DNA from 2 places in the Paenibacillus sp. EKM212P genome. Region 1 is predicted to be linked to the other one. Evidence: riboswitches for the same ligand, from Rfam matches in the RefSeq annotation. Region 1 holds a riboswitch; the other holds the start of a gene.
The links. A riboswitch is a leader RNA that binds a small molecule or an ion and turns the genes downstream of it on or off. The one in region 1 is predicted to bind ZMP and ZTP.

Region 1 (10,034 bases):
CCGCTGACTCTCGTATTGCCGGTAGTGCCGCAGGCACTGTCATCGCGTGTGACAGCCGGGCTGGATACAGTCGGAGTGCGCATGCCGGATCATCCGATAGCCCTTCGTTTGATCGCTGAAGCGGGTTGTCCACTGGCTGCGCCAAGCGCCAACCGGTCGGGAAGACCCAGTCCCACCCTTGCACAGCATGTGCGAGAGGATCTGGAGGGCCGCATCGGCGGCATTTTGGACGGAGGTCCCACGGGGGTGGGACTGGAGTCCACGGTAGTGCAGGCGGGTGACGACGGAACCGTCACCATCCTGCGCCCCGGCGGCGTGACGGCCGAGCAGCTCGCTGCGGTTGCTCGCGCCGTCGTGCTGGACCCGGCGTTGGCCGCTACGCCTGGGGAAGACGCGGACAGCCCGGCGCCGCGCTCGCCAGGCATGAAGTACACGCACTACGCGCCCCGAGGCCGCTTGAGCGTGGTACAAGGCCCGTCGTCCGTTGAGGTGACGGGCTGGATTCGCGCCGCGCTGGCGGAGGCTTCCGCGCGCGGGGAGCGCACGGCAGTGCTCGCGTTCGACGAGCATGCCGCCGGCTACGCCGGAGAGCGCGTCTACACGCTAGGCAAGTTGGACGCGCTCCATGAGGCAGCGCAGCGTCTGTACGGCGTGCTGCGCCGCTGCGACGAGGACGGCGTCACCTACATTTTGTCGGAATCCTGTCCGCCGAAAGGATTGGGAGATGCCGTCATGAACCGCCTGCTTAAAGCGGCAGGTCACCGAATCGTCCGCCTGTAGCTTCTGTGGAATCAGAGTCTCTTATATTAAATTTTCCTCCCTCCTCGTCTCGGTATGGGGTACTTTCAGTGTATGCTTGTACTGATTTGCCCCTTGTCCGCATAACGTGTACAAGAACAGACGGATAATGGAGGGATGGAGTATGCTGGCAGCCTCTGCCCATGCCGGGCAGGTTGTAACGATTCTGATCATGGCGGTAGCGCTAGGAATGGATGCGTTATCGCTGGGCGTAGGGATCGGCATGAAGGGGATACGCCTGCGAGACGTGCTGCGCATCAGTACTGTTATTGGCTTTTTTCACATTCTGATGCCATTGCTGGGAATGTTCACAGGCCATTATATGAGTTCTTTATTAGGTCATGTGACGGCCTACTTCGCAGGGGGGTTACTCATCCTTTTGGGCGGGCATATGGTGTATAATTCCTTTAAAGGGGACGGCGTACAGGTATTGGATCATCGTTCGCCTTTAGGCCTTTTGCTGTTTGCACTTGGGGTGAGCGTTGACTCATTTTCTGTAGGAGTGTCACTAGGTATGTTCCAAAGTGATCTGGTGCTGTCCGTTTTGGCGTTTGGTTTTTGCGGGGGAGCAATGGCGATGTTGGGTCTGCTGCTGGGTCGCAAGGTCAGCCGCAATCTAGGAGATTATGGAGAAGCAGTGGGCGGTGCCATTTTGCTGGCATTCGGCTTTATGTTTATGTTTTGATTTTAGCGTAGACAGTGTAAAATAAATGCAGGATTATAGTAAGGGATTAGAACTATAGTAATCCTCTGTTTATATATTTTTTTAACATACGGGGGGTGAAAACGTTGAAGAATATCTTATTCGTATGCACAGGGAATACCTGTCGCAGTCCAATGGCTGAAGGGATGCTACGTAAGTTGGCTGCTGAGCATGGGCTAGAACTGGAAGTGCGTTCTGCGGGAGTAGCCGCGATGGAAGGCACGCCGATATCCCGACATGCAGAGGCGGTTCTACGTGATCACGGTATATCCGATCAGATCACTTCGACCCCTTTGAGTGACGGGCTTGCCGGGTGGGCGCATCTGATCTTAACCTTGACGCAAGGACATAAACAGCACGTAATTCAGCGCTTTCCCCAAACGGCGGGCAAAGTATTTACGCTTAAGGAATATGTGGAGAACCGGGATGCGGTGTTGAATGATGTACAGGAGTTGGATGGTTTATATGCTTCACAGCAGTTGATGGCTTCACTCGGACAAGAGCTATCGGCGCAGGAGCGTGAACGAATGATTGAATTACACCAACGGATTCCGGGCTTTGATATTTCTGATCCGTTTGGCGGTTCGCGAGAAGATTACGATGTCACAGCTGCGGAAATCCGTACAGCGTTGCATAAGCTGTTGGACAAGCTAAAGGGTTCTTCCGAATAAAATTGGTATTACTCATCTGTTTTGTACGGAATCTGTTGATTTTCGGCGGTTAATCCGTTAAGATAAGGTGGAAAAATGAGAATCCGATGTAACTGGCGACAAAAGTGGGATTAACCACGATGGAGCATCGGATATACGGCCGGTCGCCTGGGCAAAAGAGCAATTCCACATAGGTGTGGACTGCTCTTTTTTTCATATACAAGTTATGCCAGATTTTTAGCTGAGAGTTGATTCCATTAAAGATTCTTCCATTTTTTCTGCTCGAAATCTGAAACATCGGCTATAATATAGTCAGATTGTGATCAGGAGAGAGTGTGTTGAACTTGGGGCATGAGACCGTGCCTAGTCTCTGAGAGGCTGTTCAACCAAAGGAGGTTCCAATGGTGGAACAATTAGATCATGAGATTCCGCTGGAAGCACAGACCACTTCTGTCGTGCGGGAAATCGCAGAAGCAGCCAGTCTCAAGGCTGGTCGCCTGCTGGTTATCGGCGTTAGCACAAGTGAAGTGGCTGGAAGTCGGATTGGTACGGCGGGAGCGCTCGATGTGGCTCAGCAACTGTTGTCTGGAGTAGAGTCTGTTCGCAGGGAGTATGGCTTTGATGTGGCGTTTCAATGCTGTGAGCATTTGAACCGAGCGCTGGTCGTTGAACGGGCTGTGCTGGAGCGACTGGGACTGACGGAGGTTGCAGCTGTTCCTGTTCGTACAGCAGGAGGCTCTATGGCCACCGCCGCCTATCGTTCTATGAGTGACGCGTGTTTGGCGGCGAACGTGCAGGCTCATGCCGGGATAGACATCGGCGAAACGCTGATTGGCATGCATCTGCGACCCATTGCTGTTCCGTTTCGCCCAAGCCTTCGCTGGATTGGCGAAGCACGTGTGACAGCAGCGTTCACCCGTCCTCCACTTATTGGCGGACAACGGGCGGTGTACAGTCTGGAGCAAGAAGTCGGCGGAAACTGCGATTAGCATTTGGCATGGCGGCATGTTTGTACTAATCTTTTTTGCATTGATGATGAGGTACCCAACAGAGGAGCAGGCGTTTGCTTGTATATCCGACAATTGACTATGGAGAGGGAGTAATCAATCATGATGGAACACCTGCGTAAAAGTGACCCGGCAGTGATGGAAGCAATGGGACTTGAACTGAAACGACAACGCCACAATATCGAGCTAATCGCATCCGAGAACATTGTCAGTGAAGCAGTAATGGAAGCTATGGGCTCCGTGCTGACGAATAAATATGCTGAAGGTTATCCGAACAAACGCTACTATGGTGGCTGTGAGCATGTAGATATCGTTGAAGACATCGCACGTGACCGCGCGAAAGAACTGTTCGGCGCCGAGCATGCTAACGTGCAGCCTCACTCTGGAGCACAAGCCAACATGGCGGTGTATCTGGCAGCTCTCAAACCTGGAGATACTGTACTGGGTATGAATCTGGCGCATGGTGGCCACTTAACACACGGAAGTCCGGTTAACGCTTCCGGCTTGTTGTATAACTTTGCTGCCTATGGTGTACGCGAAGACAACTTCCGCATCGACTACGATGAAGTGCGTAAGGCAGCCTTCAAGCACCGTCCTCGTCTGATTGTAGCTGGCGCGAGTGCATATCCGCGTACTATTGATTTTGAAGCTTTTGCTTCCATTGCCAATGATGTAGGTGCTTTGTTCATGGTGGATATGGCACATATCGCAGGTCTTGTGGCAGCGGGAATTCACCCAAGTCCAGTTCCGCATGCCCAATTTGTAACAACAACGACACACAAAACGCTGCGTGGTCCGCGTGGGGGTCTGATTCTGACTCGCAAAGCATGGGCGCAAGCGATTGATAAAGCTATTTTCCCTGGTACTCAAGGGGGGCCACTGATGCATGTGATCGCGTCCAAAGCGGTTGCTTTGGGTGAAGCGCTCCAGCCATCGTTCAAAACCTATGCGCAAAACGTAGTCCGCAACGCACAGGTGCTGGCTGAAACACTGCTGGCTGAAGGGATTAACATTGTATCCGGTGGTACGGATAACCATCTGATGCTGTTGGATACGCGCAATTTGAATATCACAGGTAAAGAAGCGGAGCATGTATTGGATTCCGTGGGCATCACAGTCAATAAAAATGCGATTCCTTTTGACCCGACCAGTCCATTCGTAACAAGCGGAATTCGTATTGGTACACCTGCTGCAACATCTCGTGGTATGGATGAAGAGGCAATGGTCAAAATCGGTAAAATCATTGCTGAAACCCTTAAAAACCCGAAAGATGATACTGTATTGTCCAAAGCAAGCCAAGCGGTTGGCGAGTTGACAGATAAGTTCCCGATTTATCCAGGAACTCAATACTAATTCATCGACATTCATAATTTTTATGTTATAGGCTGTTTTCCTTCCGTAAGCCGGAGGAGAACAGTCTTTTTTTGCTTCCGAACGACTCGAAACATACATTTTTGGGTAATAAGCGATTACAGTAAGGGTTTATGCGCGCTATCCTTCATGATCTACGACAAAGGAGTGATTGCATTGAGTCAAAGAAAATCCGCGCAATTTTTGCAGCAACTCGTATTTGTAGGACCGATGGCGTTGTTTTTTGTCTTGATTATGGTCATTCCGTTCCTGCTGGGGCTGTATTATTCTATGACCAACTGGGATGGAGTATCTGAAAATATCCGATGGCTCGGACTGGGGAATTACATTCATATTTTTAGGGATGATCCAGATTTTCGTAATGCATTCTGGTTTACGGTCCGGTTTACCGTATGTGGTGTCGTTCTGACGAACCTGATTGGCTTTTTCCTAGCCTATGCACTTACCAAACCGTTGCGTACCCGTAATGCACTGCGAACTGTATTTTTTATGCCCAATATGATTGGCGGCTTGCTGCTCGGCTTTATCTGGCAATTTATATTTGTACGCGGCTTTTCTGCAGTAGGTGAGGCAACAGGGCTTTCTTTTTTTAAACTGCCGTGGCTGGGTGATGGGCCAACTGCTTTTTGGGGAACTGTCATTGTGTTTGTGTGGCAATATGCAGGTTATCTCATGGTTATTTACATATCCTCGTTAAATAATGTCCCGCATGCCCTTATTGAATCGGCACAAATCGACGGTGCGAGCCGAAGACAGATTCTGCGTCATATTGTAGTGCCACTTATTATGCCAGCGGTGACCGTCTGCTTGTTCCTGGCGATATCCTGGTCCTTTAAAATATTTGAGTTGAATTTGGCTCTCACAAAGGGGGGACCTTTCAAGTCGACAGAGTCTGTAGCGTTGGACATATATAATGAAGCGTTTACAAATAATCGACTTGGATTAGGGACTGCCAAAGCTATGATTTTCTTTGTGGTCGTTGCAATCATAACCAGCATTCAGGTGCGTCTCACGAAGAAAAAGGAGGTCGAAATGTAATGGGAAAAACGTCAAACTATCGTTTGGGCACATGGGCTGCTGAAATAATGCTAATTGTGATCGGGTTAATCTTTCTGGTTCCGTTTTATTTTTTGCTCGTAAACTCCGTTAAATCCTTTGGCGACATTTTGGCCCATTCCGCTTCGTGGCCGACAACCTTCCGTTTTGAAAACTATGCTAACGCCTGGAATAAAATAAACTTTCCCACAGCACTGGGGAATTCACTGATTGTCACGATCGTCAGTAATGCGCTTTTGCTACTAATCAGCTCGATGGCCGCTTACCAGATGGTTCGGCATGACACTCGTTTTAATCGGTTCCTGTTCGGTTTGCTTGTGGCTGCGATGGTAGTTCCCTTTCAATCGATTATGTTGCCGCTTATGGAAGTGTCCAACGTATTGAGCTTGAACAACAGTATACCGGGACTGATCTTATGTTATCTGGGTTTTGGAGCGCCTTTATCCGTTTTTCTTTTTCATGGCTTTATTAAAGCGGTACCTATTGAGATCGAGCAGGCGGCAAGGGTGGACGGTTCATCCCGGTACGGGGTGTTCTTTCGCATCGTTTGTCCGCTGCTGCTGCCTATGTTCGTAACCGTGCTTATCTTGAATACCTTATGGATCTGGAATGACTATCTGTTGCCTTCACTCATTTTGAATGATCCTGAGCTGCGTACCATTCCGATTGCAACCTATATGTTGTTTGGTCAGTACACCAAGCAATGGGACTTGGCGCTGCCAGCACTGGTGTTGGGGATCACGCCAATTGTTGTGTTTTTTCTGGTGATGCAAAAATACATCGTTTCTGGCATTGCAGCCGGCGCGGTCAAAGGCTGAAGGGAGAGATAATCGATGAAAAAAACAGCGTTACTTGTCATCTCCTTGATGGTGCTGCTCGCATGTACACTTGCAGGTTGTGGAAATACGAAGGCTCAACAGAGTAAGACAAAAACGATACACATTTATCAATTCAAAGTAGAGATATCGGAACCGTTAAACAAGCTGAAGGCTGAATATGAAAAGACCCACCCTGGCATCAAGCTGGATATCCAATCTGTCGGTGGTGGTACGGACTACGGTGCTTCGTTGAAGGCAAAATTCGCATCAGGCGATCAGCCGGACATTTTTACAAATGAGGGCTACCAAGACCGCGATACGTGGTTGGAGTACTTGGAGGATTTGTCGGATCAGCCATGGGTGAAGGATCTGGACGATTTCGCTCGTAAGCCGATGACGGTTAACGGTAAGATTTATGGACAGCCTATGAATCTGGAAGGATTTGGATTTGTTTATAACAAGGATTTATTTAAAAAAGCGGGCATAACCAAACTGCCTCAGACGATAGATGAACTGGAGCAAGCAGCCAAGCGACTGAAAGCGGCAGGGATTATACCTTTTGCTAACGGGTATGCGGAATGGTGGGTTCTGGGGAACCATTTTATCAATATCCCGTTTGCCAGACAGCCGAACCCGGAAAGTTACGTTGAGGATTTAAACAAAGGAACGGCTCGCATCCCCGGTAACCCCGTGTTTGATCAATGGGTAAAGTTGCTTGACCTGACTATAAAATATGGGAACCGCAATCCGCTCACGACGGATTACAATACACAAGTGACACTGTTTTCGACAGGTAAGGCTGCTATGATGCACCAGGGGAACTGGACGCAACCGCAAATGGATGGAATTAATCCTAACTTGAATTTGGGTATTCTGCCTACGCCTATAGACAATGATCCCTCCACAGGAGGTAGACTCGCGGTGGGAGTGGCCTCGAACTGGGTGATCAATAAAAATTCGCCTGTGAAGCAGGAGGCAAAAGAATTCCTCAATTGGTTGGTCACATCAGAAACAGGCAAACATTATATCATCAAGGAATTTAAGTTTGTTCCTGCCTTCAAAAGTATCACGTCCAGTGACGAGACGACAGGTGATCTAGGTGCAGAAATATCTCGGCATGTGAGGGAAGGCAAGATATGGAGTTGGAACTTTCAACGCTTCCCGAAAGGGCTAAATCAGGATTTAAGCAGTAGTATGCAAGCCTATATTGCAGGGGTTATCACGAAGGACGAAATGCTTCAGCAATTTCAGGGGGCATGGGACAATTTGAAGTATAGATAAAAGAATACCGCTGCATGAGGAAGCAAAGGCTATAGCATGGGCAGGAAGTTTAAAGCCAGCAGGCTTTGACGGTCAAGTGCCGTCAGAGCCTTTTTAATGTAGTTTTATGTGACGAAAGTCACACATGAAGTGGTCCTATTAAGTATTTTACATGTCATATCTTTCCCTTGACAAAAGGTTACGGTGGCAGGTGTTAAATCAATCAAGGGAATGTTATAATAAACAGGATTTACAGGCACGCATTGCATCTGTGCTTATTTGGTTTGTGCAAATAGGTTACATAGATCCTTTCGACTCAGGATAGTTCGATATGCTGGCGCGAAAGAACGTGACGATAATACCGGAGGGAATATATTATGGCGAAACTGGTGGTTTGCGATCACCCTTTGATCCAACACAAACTTACATTTATCCGCGATGTGCGGACCAACACCAAGGATTTCCGCGAGCTGGTGGATGAAGTAGCAACATTGATGGCTTATGAAATTACACGGGATATCCCGCTGGAAAGCATTACGGTGCAGACACCGGTTGCTGAGACAGAAGGTAAAGTGATTTCAGGACGTATGCTGGGTCTTATTCCGATTCTGCGTGCAGGCTTGGGTATGCTGGATGGCGTAGTAAAGCTGCTGCCTGCAGCAAAGGTAGGTCATGTGGGACTGTTCCGCGATCCTGAGACGCTGCAACCCGTAGAATACTATACGAAGCTGCCTACAGATGTAACTGAGCGCGAACTGATCGTGATTGATCCGATGCTTGCAACGGGTGGCTCGGCAATTGCGGCGATTGATGTGTTGAAAAAGAGAGGCTGCACTCAAATTAAAATGATGAATCTGATTGCTGCTCCTGAAGGAGTCAAAGCTGTGCAGGATGCGCATCCTGATGTAGACATCTATGTTGCTGCACTGGACGAGCGTCTGGATGATCATGGATACATCATTCCGGGTCTTGGTGACGCGGGAGACCGCTTGTACGGAACCAAGTAGACTGCTTTTGGCAGTTCGGCAAAATCTATGGACGTTATGACAGGTCGTTTTTCTGAATAATGGAAGATCTGTGAAGCGGACATTTATTATGAAAAGGGGTTCAACAGAAAATGTCCAAAATCAAAGTGATGACAATTTTTGGTGTGCGTCCGGAAGCGATTAAGATGGCTCCTCTTATTTTGGAGCTTCAGCGTCACCCGGAGCATATCGAGTCCGTGGTATGCGTTACGGCTCAACATCGCCAGATGCTTGATCAGGTTCTGGAAGTTTTCAATATTCACCCTGACTATGATCTGGATGTAATGAAGGATCGCCAGACACTGAATGAAATCTCCATGCGGGTACTTCAAGGTCTGGAGCCTGTATTGCGTGAGGCCAAGCCCGATATCGTGTTGGTTCACGGTGATACGCTGACGACTTTCCTGGCCAGCTATGCAGCTTTTATGCAGCAGATTGAAGTAGGGCATGTGGAAGCAGGCTTGCGGACGTGGAACAAGCTTTCTCCATATCCTGAAGAAATGAACCGTCAGCTCACAGGCGTGCTGTCTGATCTGCATTTCTCGCCTACTTCTTTATCGGCTGGGAATTTGCGGAAGGAAAATAAGCCTGAATCGCGAATATATGTTACAGGCAATACAGTAACTGACGTATTTCAGTATACGGTTCGCCAGGATTACGAGCACCCCGTACTGGACTGGGCTCAGGGCAAACGTCTGATTCTCATGACAGCACATCGCCGGGAATCCCAAGGGGAACCGCATCGTCAGATCTTTAATGCGGTTAAGCGAATTGCGGATGAGTTTGAGGATATCGCTATTGTTTATCCGGTTCATCCGAGTCCGGCTGTGAAGGAACCTGCATTTGAGATTTTAGGCAACCATCCGCGTATTAAGCTGATTGATCCGCTGGATGTCGTGGATCTTCACAATTTTTATCCACATACACATCTGATTCTTACGGATTCCGGTGGGCTTCAGGAAGAAGCACCTTCGTTCGGAGTACCTGTTCTGGTGCTGCGTGATACGACTGAAAGACCGGAAGGAATTGAAGCGGGCACCTTGGAACTAGTGGGTACGAGTGAAGAGAACGTGTACAATCGGACCAAGGCACTTTTGACAGATTCCGCGTTGTACGAATCTATGAGCCAGGCAGCGAATCCTTACGGCGATGGACAAGCATCAGTAAGAATTGTCAATGCGATTTTGCACCATTATGGTGTTCAAACCGAACGTCCTGAAGAATTTCACACAATGTTCACAAAAGGTGTTCGTCCGATATAATTATTCTTTACAAGGCAAGCATACAGTTAAACTGTACGGTTACCAAGGGATACAGCAATTTAAGATGCTTTGTCGTTTGATTTT
Region 2 (10,034 bases), on a different contig from region 1:
ATCAATATTGGCAACCTCGTCGATGCCAGATAGGGTTTGAAAAGGACTAGAGATGTTTCCATTGTCGAGCCGTTCAGCGGAAGATATGCTGCCTTCGCTGCTCAGAGCGAGCACATGATCATTCAAATTACTTACAGCTGCGAGGTTCTGTAATCCTTCCAGAGGAACGAATTTCACGGATTCAGCAATATTATTTCTAGGCACATACCAAGCAGAGTGGTCTTGTAAGGTAAATACCAGATCGCCCTCGTTGATGATATTAGAAAATGTTTTTACAACGTCCGGCTTACCCTCTACACGAGTCGGTACGGATTGATTATAACCCCACAGCCACAAGCTTCCATCAGACTGAATTAAACTTCCAGAATCATAGGAGCGAATATGGGATGTGGAGTTATCTCCGGCCGCCCATACACTGGGACTGAGCAGCAATAACGTAATTATACTGAGTAATAGAGCCCGTCTTTTCATACGATTTTCCTCATTTCTTGATCAATGTATCCCCCTATCCATAGACGTAGATTATATAGAAAAGTTTTCCAAAATATATGAATTTCAATAAAATAACCTCCAAACCCACGATTAGAGATGGATTTGGAGGCTATTTTTTAATGAGTAAGCAGAATATGTTGGTTCGAACAGGTTATACACGGTTATGAGCAGACTAATTCGCTATTCGACTGCGCACCATCAACAAGGTTTTTTCTTTGATCTGTCCGATTTCACGGATGAGTGCGGCTGTCTTGGTCTCATAGGAGTATTTGACATCCAAGTCTTTCAGCGAAGCAAGGTTAATGTCGACGGTAAGCAGGGCAGATTGAGCGGCGGCTTCGAACAGGATCGCGCCGATGCCAAGATCCGAAATCACATTTTTATTGGACATTTCCACAATGTTATACGCTTGCGACAATCCGTCCCGGCATACTTCCAGCAGGCGCATGGGTACCTCAATGGCAGCGATCACCGCTGTCTGTAGGGAATGGGTACGATAGCGCTTTTCTTCGTCGGTTTCCTTGGGCAAACGCAGCGCGGTCATGTACTGTTCAAAGGATTGCATGTCTGCGACCATTAGTTCCTCACAATGTGTAGACAATCTTTCCATGCTGCTAATGACGTCCGTGATTTGTTCATGGATGTGCGCATATTTTTCTCCTTGTGAAAGGTTGGCGGTCATGGAGGTCATAGCCGCGCCTAGTGCCGCAGCCAGTGCGGATACACTTCCTCCGCCGGGGGTAGGCGCTGCACTCGCAGCCTCTTTCAGAAAATGTCCGATGGAATTGTTCCACGACAGTTCACTCATGAATAAACCACCTCTCTGGAGTAGTGTTGCAGATGTATCGCTTTGAGCAGATTTTTGTACAAAATCGCAGTCGTCAAGGTGCCAACGCCGCCGGGAACCGGAGAAATGGCATGCACCTTCTCCCCAACGTCTAAAGCGGCATCCCCCACTATTTTTCCCTCTAGCGTCTCATTAATTCCCGCATCTACCAAAATCAGACCGGGATGAACCATATCCTGTGTAATCACATCAGGGCATCCGACTGCGACGAAGGCAATGTCTGCATGGCTCAGATGCTCTGCAATATCACGTGTTCCTGCATGACAGGCGGTAACGGTGGCATTTTCTCTTTGCAACATGTGGAAAAGGGGAAGTCCCACTGTCTGTCCGATGCCCACGAGAGTGACATTTTTGCCTGCCAATGTGTGACCGTAATGCTTGAGCAGCTCGATACAGGCTTGAGGTGTTGCGGGATATAGTCCGGCGTCACCTGTTACGGTAGCCAGCTTGTTATCAGGTGTAATCCCATCAATATCCTTGTAGGGGGCGATGGATTGTTTAATAACGGAGGCGGAAAGATGTTGGGGAAGCGGGAGTTCCAGCATAATGCCATGTACATGGGGTGCATCGTTCAGACTGCTGATCAGGTGCAGTAGCTCGGTTTCGCTAACATGACGATCAAAAGTATGGAGATGAAATGAGATGCCCAGCTTCTCCGCTATTTTTTGCTTGGTCCGGGCATAGTAGGCAGATGCCGGATCACCTTCTACCAATAGGGTCGCCAGATGGGGACGGTGTCCTTGCTGCTTCATTTCTTCTACCTGTGAACGGATCGTTGCATATACTTGCTCAGCTGCTTCTTTGGATTTCATGATAATAGCCATAGTCCGAGCCTCCTCTGAATTTATCGCGTGATTTATCAACAGGGTGTCATGGTCTTGTAAACGAAAAAAAGTATTTGCACAAGGTCGTCAAGACAGACGAATCCTCTGCAAATACTTCTCCCAGGCGAACGGTACGCTTTTTTTGTATGCTCCCTCGTGGTTCATTCCACTGACTTCGCCAGTCACATACAGCGTTATTATGTCTTATATTTTAACAAATAATCCTCAGAAAAGAAACCCGCGAACATTTGGAAAACGGGTTGTGTTACTTGTCTATATGACAAATGTCATATACCTGAGCTGACGTTTATGACTACAGCGCCTAGAGGCTTTACCTTATACTGAGATTAGATCAACATGTACGCCTAACAGGATCAAGGTATAGGCGTCATTTTAAAGGAGGATCATAATGAGTATGACACAACTCCCATTAGCCCAATTGAAAAAAAATATGGCTCCCTACGAGAAAATAAACACGAAATCCAGCGTTCTGCAACTCATCAATACTTTGGGTCCACTGATCCTATTGTGGTATGCTGCTTATCTTAGCCTGTCGGTTTCGTACTGGCTGACGCTTCCCATTGCCATTGTTGCATCGGGGTTTGTGGTACGGACGTTTATTATTTTTCATGATTGTGGTCATCAATCCTTCTTCAAAAGCCGCAAGCTGAACGACATTGTGGGAACGATTACAGGTATTATTACGCTCTGTCCTTATCATCAATGGAAAAATAGTCATGCGATCCACCATGCAACCAGCAGTAATCTGGATAAAAGAGGCACAGGTGACATGTGGGTGCTCACGGTAGAAGAGTACACAGAGGCTTCCACATGGACACGGCTGGCCTATCGCATATATCGAAATCCTTGGGTTATGTTCGGACTAGGTCCGATCTATACTTTTTTGATTTCCTATCGCTTTAATATCAAGACAGCCAAACGCAAGGAAAAAATAAACACTCATGTGACGAATATATCCATCGTTGCATTGTATGCACTGTTGTGCTGGGCTATTGGATGGCAGGCCTTCCTTCTCGTACAGGCACCTATCTTTTTTGTATCCGGTATGTTGGGCATCTGGTTGTTCTATGTACAACATCAATTTGAGGATTCGTATTTTGAGCACGATGAAGAGTGGAGTTATATTAATGCAGCCGTAGAAGGCAGTTCTTACTACAAGCTTCCTAAAGTATTGCAATGGATTACGGGGAATATCGGATTTCATCACGTTCATCATTTGAGCCCCAAAGTGCCAAATTATAATTTGGAAAAAGCGCATGAAGCGACACCGTTACTTCAAAAGGCGACCACGATCACAGTAAGTAGCAGTCTGCAATCATTGAAGTTCCGACTTTGGGATGAAAATACGAAAACCTTTTTGACCTTTAAACAAGTGAAGCCGCTCCTTAGCAAACGTGTTGCAGTCACGAAACCCATCCCTACACCTGTTGTAAGCACAGAAAGAAAATAACGTTGTACAAAACTTGGTATGATATGATAAGAGATATAAGTCAAGTGAAGTAGAAGAGGGTGGCAGGATGCAAAAATGGTATCAGATTTTTCAAAGAAATACTGGACTTAGCCCTTATGTGTGGGTCGTCTTTTATATCCTGCCCTTTTACTACTTTAGCTCTTCATCTACAAGTCATATTATTCTGGGTACTGCTATTATTTTGGTGTTTTTTGCATGTTATGTATTGGCTTTTGTCTCGAAAGGCTGGCTCATATACTTTTGGACCAGTGTACAAATTGCCATATCGATTACCATGACACTGCTGTTTAGCTATATGTATTTTTCCATATTTATCGCCTATCTGATCGGTAATATTAAAAGTAAGGCTGCATTTACGACGCTGTATATTATTTTAATGGTTATTACGATTGGATTGATCAATTACGGTTTTGTTTCTCAGAATCCCGTTTTTATTAAACAGATTCCTTTTATCCTGCTCAATCTGATCGGTGTGATTCTCCTTCCGATTACGAATTTTAATCGCAACAAAAGCGATCGGCTCCAAGTCCAATTAGAAGATGCCAATAAGAAAATATCGGAATTGATTAAGCTGGAGGAACGGCAAAGAATTGCGCGTGACCTGCACGATACCTTAGGTCAGAAGCTGTCACTCATTGGGCTGAAGAGCGATTTGGCGGGTAAACTGATGGATCAGTACCCGGAGCGGGCTCATGCTGAAATTAACGATGTTCGTCTCACGGCGAGAAGCGCACTAAAAGAGGTGCGGGAAATGGTTACTCAAATGCGCGGTATGCGATTAGAGGATGAACTGCTACGTATTCGGCAGATTTTAAAGGCTGCTCACATTGAATTGACTCTAGAGGGCGACCCGAAGCTGGAGCATACATCATTAATGAATGAAAATGTACTTAGTATGTGTATGAAGGAAGCAGTGACAAATGTGGTTAAGCACAGTGGAGCCACCGCTTGTTCCATCACCATTGAGCCGTCTCGTAAGGAATTAACCCTTCGGATTCAGGATAATGGAGTCGGTATTACGAGAGAAAATGGAACCTTTCGTGGAAACGGCCTGAAAGGTATGAAAGAAAGGCTTGAATTTGTGAACGGATGTATGGAGCTGCGTTCAGATCAGGGAACGACCTTGGTCATTAAAGTGCCCAATATCACTGAAAAGCCGAATGAGGAGGTGGGGCCATGATTCGAATTGTCATCGCGGAGGACCAGCGTATGCTGCTGGGTGCTCTAGCCTCCCTGCTGGACTTGGAAGAGGACATGAAAGTAGTCGGAAAAGCAAGCAACGGGGAAGAAGCTTTAGAGCTGGTGAAGCTGCATCAACCCGATATATGCATTATGGACATCGAAATGCCGATCAAGAGCGGATTGGATGCGGCTGAGGAACTCAAAGGTTTGAACTGCAAGGTGCTGATTTTAACTACGTTTGCCCGTCCCGGGTATTTTGAACGAGCGATCAAGGCGGGGACACACGGTTATTTGCTCAAGGACAGTCCTAGTGAAGAGCTGGCTTCCTCCATTCGCAGTATTATGGCAGGTCGGCGTATCTATGCCCCGGAACTGGTCGATGATGCTTATGCCGAAGTCAACCCGCTAACAGAGCGTGAAAAGACCGTTTTAGCGCTCATCGCTGACGGAAAGAACACCAAAGAGATTGCTGGTGAACTGTATTTAACGACAGGGACGGTGCGCAATTATATTTCAGTCATTCTCGATAAGCTGGGTGTCAGTAACCGGATTGAGGCAATTACACGTTTTAACGAAAAAGGTTGGTTTAAATGAGAAACAGGGACGCTATGAAGCAAAATGTAGCGCTCTGTTTTTTTGTTTTATCCATAGATTTGGTATGCCTTTAGCGTACTACCTTGTGATACAATAGGATAGTTGTCCACAGGATGGACTGGAGTACAAGGAGGAGCAGAACCCCATGAAACAAGCCCCATTTATAGCCGTTGAAGGGCCAATCGGAGCAGGTAAAACGACGTTAGCTTCGATGCTTTCAACCGAGCTACATTTGCCGATGATCAAAGAGATTGTCGAGGAGAACCCATTTCTCGATAAATTTTATCAAAATATAGATGAGTGGAGTTTTCAGCTGGAAATGTTCTTTCTCTGCAATCGGTACAAGCAGCTGGAGGATACCGGTCTGCAATATATCGAGAAAGCTCAGCCCGTTATTTCTGATTACCATATCTACAAGAATTTAATTTTTGCCGAACGTACGCTTAAGGGTGTGAAGCTCGAAAAATATCGTCAAATCTATCATTTGCTCACAGATGATATGCCTAAGCCGGACATTATCATTTATATTAGAGCAGATTTGGATACCTTGCTGGGGAGAATTCGCAAGCGTGCACGCTCTTTTGAGCAGGAGATGGACCCCGCCTATCTGGAGCAATTGATCATAGATTATGATAAAGGCATGCAGTTTCTCGCTGAACAGTCCCCTTCCCCTCGTATATTGACCGTGAACGGGAATGAAATTGATTTTGTAGAAAATCAGGCACAATTTAAACAAATTGTTTCCGATGTAAAGGAGCTTATAAAGTGAATAATTACAATATTCCTGCGAATGCCCTGATTACGGTAGCGGGCACAGTGGGTGTAGGTAAATCCACACTGACTGGTGCTTTGGCCGGACGTCTTGGTTTTAAAACCTCTTTGGAGCAGGTTGATCATAATCCCTATCTGGAGAAATTTTATCACGATTTCGAAAGATGGAGCTTTCATTTGCAAATTTATTTTCTCGCGGAACGCTTCAAGGAACAAAAGAATATTTTCTTGTCTGGTGGAGGTTTTGTACAGGATCGTTCTATTTATGAGGACACAGGCATTTTTGCGAAAATGCATGCCGATCAGGGAACGATGAACCCTACCGATTATGAAACGTATACTAGCCTGTTTGAGGCGATGGTGATGACACCGTTTTTCCCGCACCCTGATGTGTTGATCTATTTGGAAGGCAGCTTGCCTTCCATACTGAGTCGGATTGAGGAGCGTGGTCGCGAGATGGAGATCCAGACCGAGCGTTCTTATTGGGAGCAAATGCATCGCAGATATTCCAATTGGATCAACGAATTTGATGCCTGTCCTGTACTGCGTCTGAATATTGATGAGTATGATGTACACGACCCAGCTTCCATGGATGCCATTTTGGAAGAAGTAGGAAAAGTGATATCAAAAAAATAGAGATATAACCCCAAATAAATGACAGGGACTGTGGTACAATCAGTATAAATTATGCTGATAGACTACAGTCTTTTTTTGTCGAATGAACATGTTGAGGCATGAGGTATGAATAACGGTATAGTGGACAAGTTTAGGCTGGAATGCGAGAATAGGTACATATGAATTGTAATGACTCACGGGAAGGATGGGATACTGTGATGCGTTTTGGTATTGTTGGAACCAACTGGATAACAGAGAGGTTTATTCAAGCTGCGATGGAGACGGACGAATTTTCCCTGACGGCGGTATACTCACGCACAGAGGATAAGGGCAAAGCTTTTGCTGACAAATATAACAGCCAGCCGGAGGTTTTTACAGACCTGGCGCAAATGGCCGCAAGTGATCAGGTCGATGCCGTATATATTGCCAGCCCCAATTCCTTACATGCGGAGCAGGCGATCTTATGTATGAATCACGGAAAGCACGTGTTGTGTGAGAAACCCTTTGCGTCTAATGCAGCAGAGGTGAAGAGCATGATCGAAGCCGCGCGCAACAACGATGTTCTGCTGATGGAGGCCGTTAAATCCACACTGATGCCTAACTTTAAAATAATAAAGGATCATATGTATAAATTAGGCCGGGTTCGGCGTTATTTTGCAAGCTACTGTCAATACTCCTCACGCTTTGATGCTTTTAAGCAAGGTAAGGTATTGAATGCGTTTAATCCGGCCTTTTCCAATGGTTCCTTGATGGACCTTGGTGTGTATTGTTTGTATCCTATGGTGACTTTGTTCGGCAAACCTGAGGAGGTTCGGGCGGTTGGTGTACTTTTATCCTCTGGTGTCGATGGCGAGGGCAGTATCGTGATGAAGTATCCTGATATGGATGCTATCGTCATGTATTCCAAAATTACAGATTCTTATCTGCCTGCTGAAATTCAGGGTGAGAATGGAACGATGGTGATTGACAAAATTAGTCAGCCCTATGAGGTGAAAATTCATTATCGGGACGGCACAATTGAGGATCTAACCAAAGCTCAGACGCGTGAGCCCATGTATTATGAAATTCAGGAATTTATTGATTTGATCAAGAGTGGTGAACGCAACAGTTCCATTAACTCCTTGGAGTGTTCACTTACAGTCGCTGAAGTGATGGAGGAGGCAAGACAACAATTCGGTCTTCGTTATGAAGCAGATTTGAAAAATACTTCTGCACATTAGTCTGTGGAATGATCGAGATTGCAATGCACAAAGGGCTGCCGGTTTTGCAAACTTTGCAAATATACGGTTAGCCTTATTTGGCTTTGTAGCCCTAAAAGTGTAAGCAATTGTGATGACAGGAGTCAGAAGGCTATATTCATTTTTTATTGACAGATTCTCCTTCTTGTCTTAAGGTGTTAACAATGCAATATACAGTTAAATAATCCCACTTTCGGTCAAACGAAGATTAGGGAGTTTTTTTTAGGGTATAAATCCGATTAAATCCACTGGATTACTAAAAAGGGATGGAGGAATACATACATTGTAGACGTAAGGAGGAAGCAGTTTGATAAAGTTTGAACAAGTTAGCAAAATGTTTACCTTACCCAATCGTAAGGTAAATGCTCTCGAAAAGGTTTCGTTATCGGTTGAAAAAGGAGAAATTTTCGGCGTGATTGGTTTTAGCGGTGCAGGTAAAAGTACGCTGCTGCGGCTTGTCAATTTACTGGAACGCCCCTCAGAGGGACGAATTGTCGTTAATGATCAGGATGTTACTCAGATACGTCCTAAGGAACTAAGGAATTTAAGAAGACGGATCGGGATGGTATTCCAAACCTTTAATTTGTTTAACTCTCGTACTGTATATGGGAATCTGGCTTATCCTCTAAAGCTGGCTAAACTGCCCAAGACACAGATAGATGCTCGTGTTAAGGAGCTGCTGCAATTTGTTGGATTGGAGGACAAAGCGGATTCCTATCCTGAGCAGTTATCTGGCGGGCAAAAGCAACGGGTCGGCATTGCCAGAGCACTGGCGAATTCGCCCGATATTCTCATCTGTGATGAAGCGACCTCGGCCCTCGACCCGGAAACGACAGAAGATATATTGAGGCTGCTGAAAAAAGTAAATGAAGAGTACCAGATTACGATCTTGCTCATTACCCATGAAATGAATGTGATTCGCAGTATTTGTGACCGTGTGGCGGTGATGGAGAATGGTAGGGTGATTGAGCAGGGCAGTGTGTTCGATGTATTTGCCAATCCACAGACGAAGACGACGAAAAATTTTATTCGCTCTGTACTGAATGATCAGCTTTCACCCAAACTGCTGAGCAAGATTCGGGAGCATCACGCTGGCCGATTGTACAGACTTGTTTTTCGGGGTGGGGCGACCAGTGAACCGGTGCTTTCTAGAGCGACACGGAAGCATAATCTGGATTACAACATTGTATATGGAAGTATTAATGAGCTACAGGGAGCGCTATTCGGAAGTTTAATTGTCGAGTTAATCGGTGCAGACGATGAAGTTAACAAAGTCGTGGAGGAACTACGAACGACGGTGGAAGTCAGGGAGGTCGTCGATCATGAGAGTTAATTGGGATACATTTTGGCTCAAGGTAGTGGAGGCTACAGGGGAAACGCTTTTGATGGTTGTTGTCACGCTGATTTTTGCCAGTATTCTGGGGCTTATGATTGGTTTAGTACTGTATGTGACACGTAAAGGGAGCTTGTTTGAAAACAAATTTGTGTTTATGTTTCTGAATTTACTGATTAATATCATTCGCCCGATTCCGTTTATCATTTTTTTAGTGGCGATTAGCCCGTTTACGCGTTTAATCATGGGAACCACGATTGGAACCTCGGCGGCTATTTTCCCAATGACTATTGTAGCGGCCTTTGCTGTAGCGAGAATTGTGGAAAATAATCTGGTCTCCATAGATCCGGGCATGATAGAAGCTGCCAAGGCACTGGGTGCGACTCCATTTCAGATCATCACGGGTGTGTTGATTCGGGAAGCGCTGGGACCTTTGATTCTTGGGTTGACGTTTATTACCGTGGCCTTGATTGATTTCTCTGCCATGGCTGGTACGGTGGGCGGAGGAGGCCTTGGGAATCTGGCAATGACCTATGGTTATCAACGATTCGATACCTCGGTCATGATTGTCACGATTGTTTTGCTGATTATTTTTGTACAGGTCGCCCAATATGCGGGGAACTACTTGTCTCGTAAATTTCTACGG

Region 2: it holds a riboswitch for ZMP and ZTP, as region 1 does, so the genes downstream of both, G9G54_RS20810 (bifunctional 5,10-methylenetetrahydrofolate dehydrogenase/5,10-methenyltetrahydrofolate cyclohydrolase) here and G9G54_RS10085 (TIGR01440 family protein) in region 1, are expected to answer to the same signal.

The regions. Positions count from the first base shown of each region.
Region 1 is NZ_JAAMNR010000003.1:195,749-205,782, reverse strand. It holds gene G9G54_RS10100 (L-threonylcarbamoyladenylate synthase) at 1-780, shown strand, start outside; gene G9G54_RS10095 (manganese efflux pump MntP) at 923-1,483, shown strand; gene G9G54_RS10090 (low molecular weight protein arginine phosphatase) at 1,588-2,172, shown strand; ZMP/ZTP riboswitch at 2,251-2,332, shown strand; gene G9G54_RS10085 (TIGR01440 family protein) at 2,553-3,140, shown strand; gene G9G54_RS10080 (serine hydroxymethyltransferase) at 3,261-4,511, shown strand; gene G9G54_RS10075 (carbohydrate ABC transporter permease) at 4,686-5,567, shown strand; gene G9G54_RS10070 (carbohydrate ABC transporter permease) at 5,567-6,403, shown strand; gene G9G54_RS10065 (ABC transporter substrate-binding protein) at 6,419-7,684, shown strand; gene upp (uracil phosphoribosyltransferase) at 8,041-8,670, shown strand; gene wecB (non-hydrolyzing UDP-N-acetylglucosamine 2-epimerase) at 8,781-9,950, shown strand.
Region 2 is NZ_JAAMNR010000008.1:102,626-112,659, reverse strand. It holds gene G9G54_RS20820 (stalk domain-containing protein) at 1-471, opposite strand, end outside; gene G9G54_RS20815 (cyclodeaminase/cyclohydrolase family protein) at 665-1,300, opposite strand; gene G9G54_RS20810 (bifunctional 5,10-methylenetetrahydrofolate dehydrogenase/5,10-methenyltetrahydrofolate cyclohydrolase) at 1,297-2,163, opposite strand; ZMP/ZTP riboswitch at 2,275-2,359, opposite strand; gene G9G54_RS20805 (fatty acid desaturase) at 2,573-3,634, shown strand; gene G9G54_RS20800 (sensor histidine kinase) at 3,702-4,835, shown strand; gene G9G54_RS20795 (response regulator transcription factor) at 4,832-5,431, shown strand; gene G9G54_RS20790 (deoxynucleoside kinase) at 5,577-6,200, shown strand; gene G9G54_RS20785 (deoxynucleoside kinase) at 6,197-6,838, shown strand; gene G9G54_RS20780 (Gfo/Idh/MocA family protein) at 7,036-8,037, shown strand; gene G9G54_RS20775 (methionine ABC transporter ATP-binding protein) at 8,363-9,388, shown strand; gene G9G54_RS20770 (methionine ABC transporter permease) at 9,378-10,034, shown strand, end outside.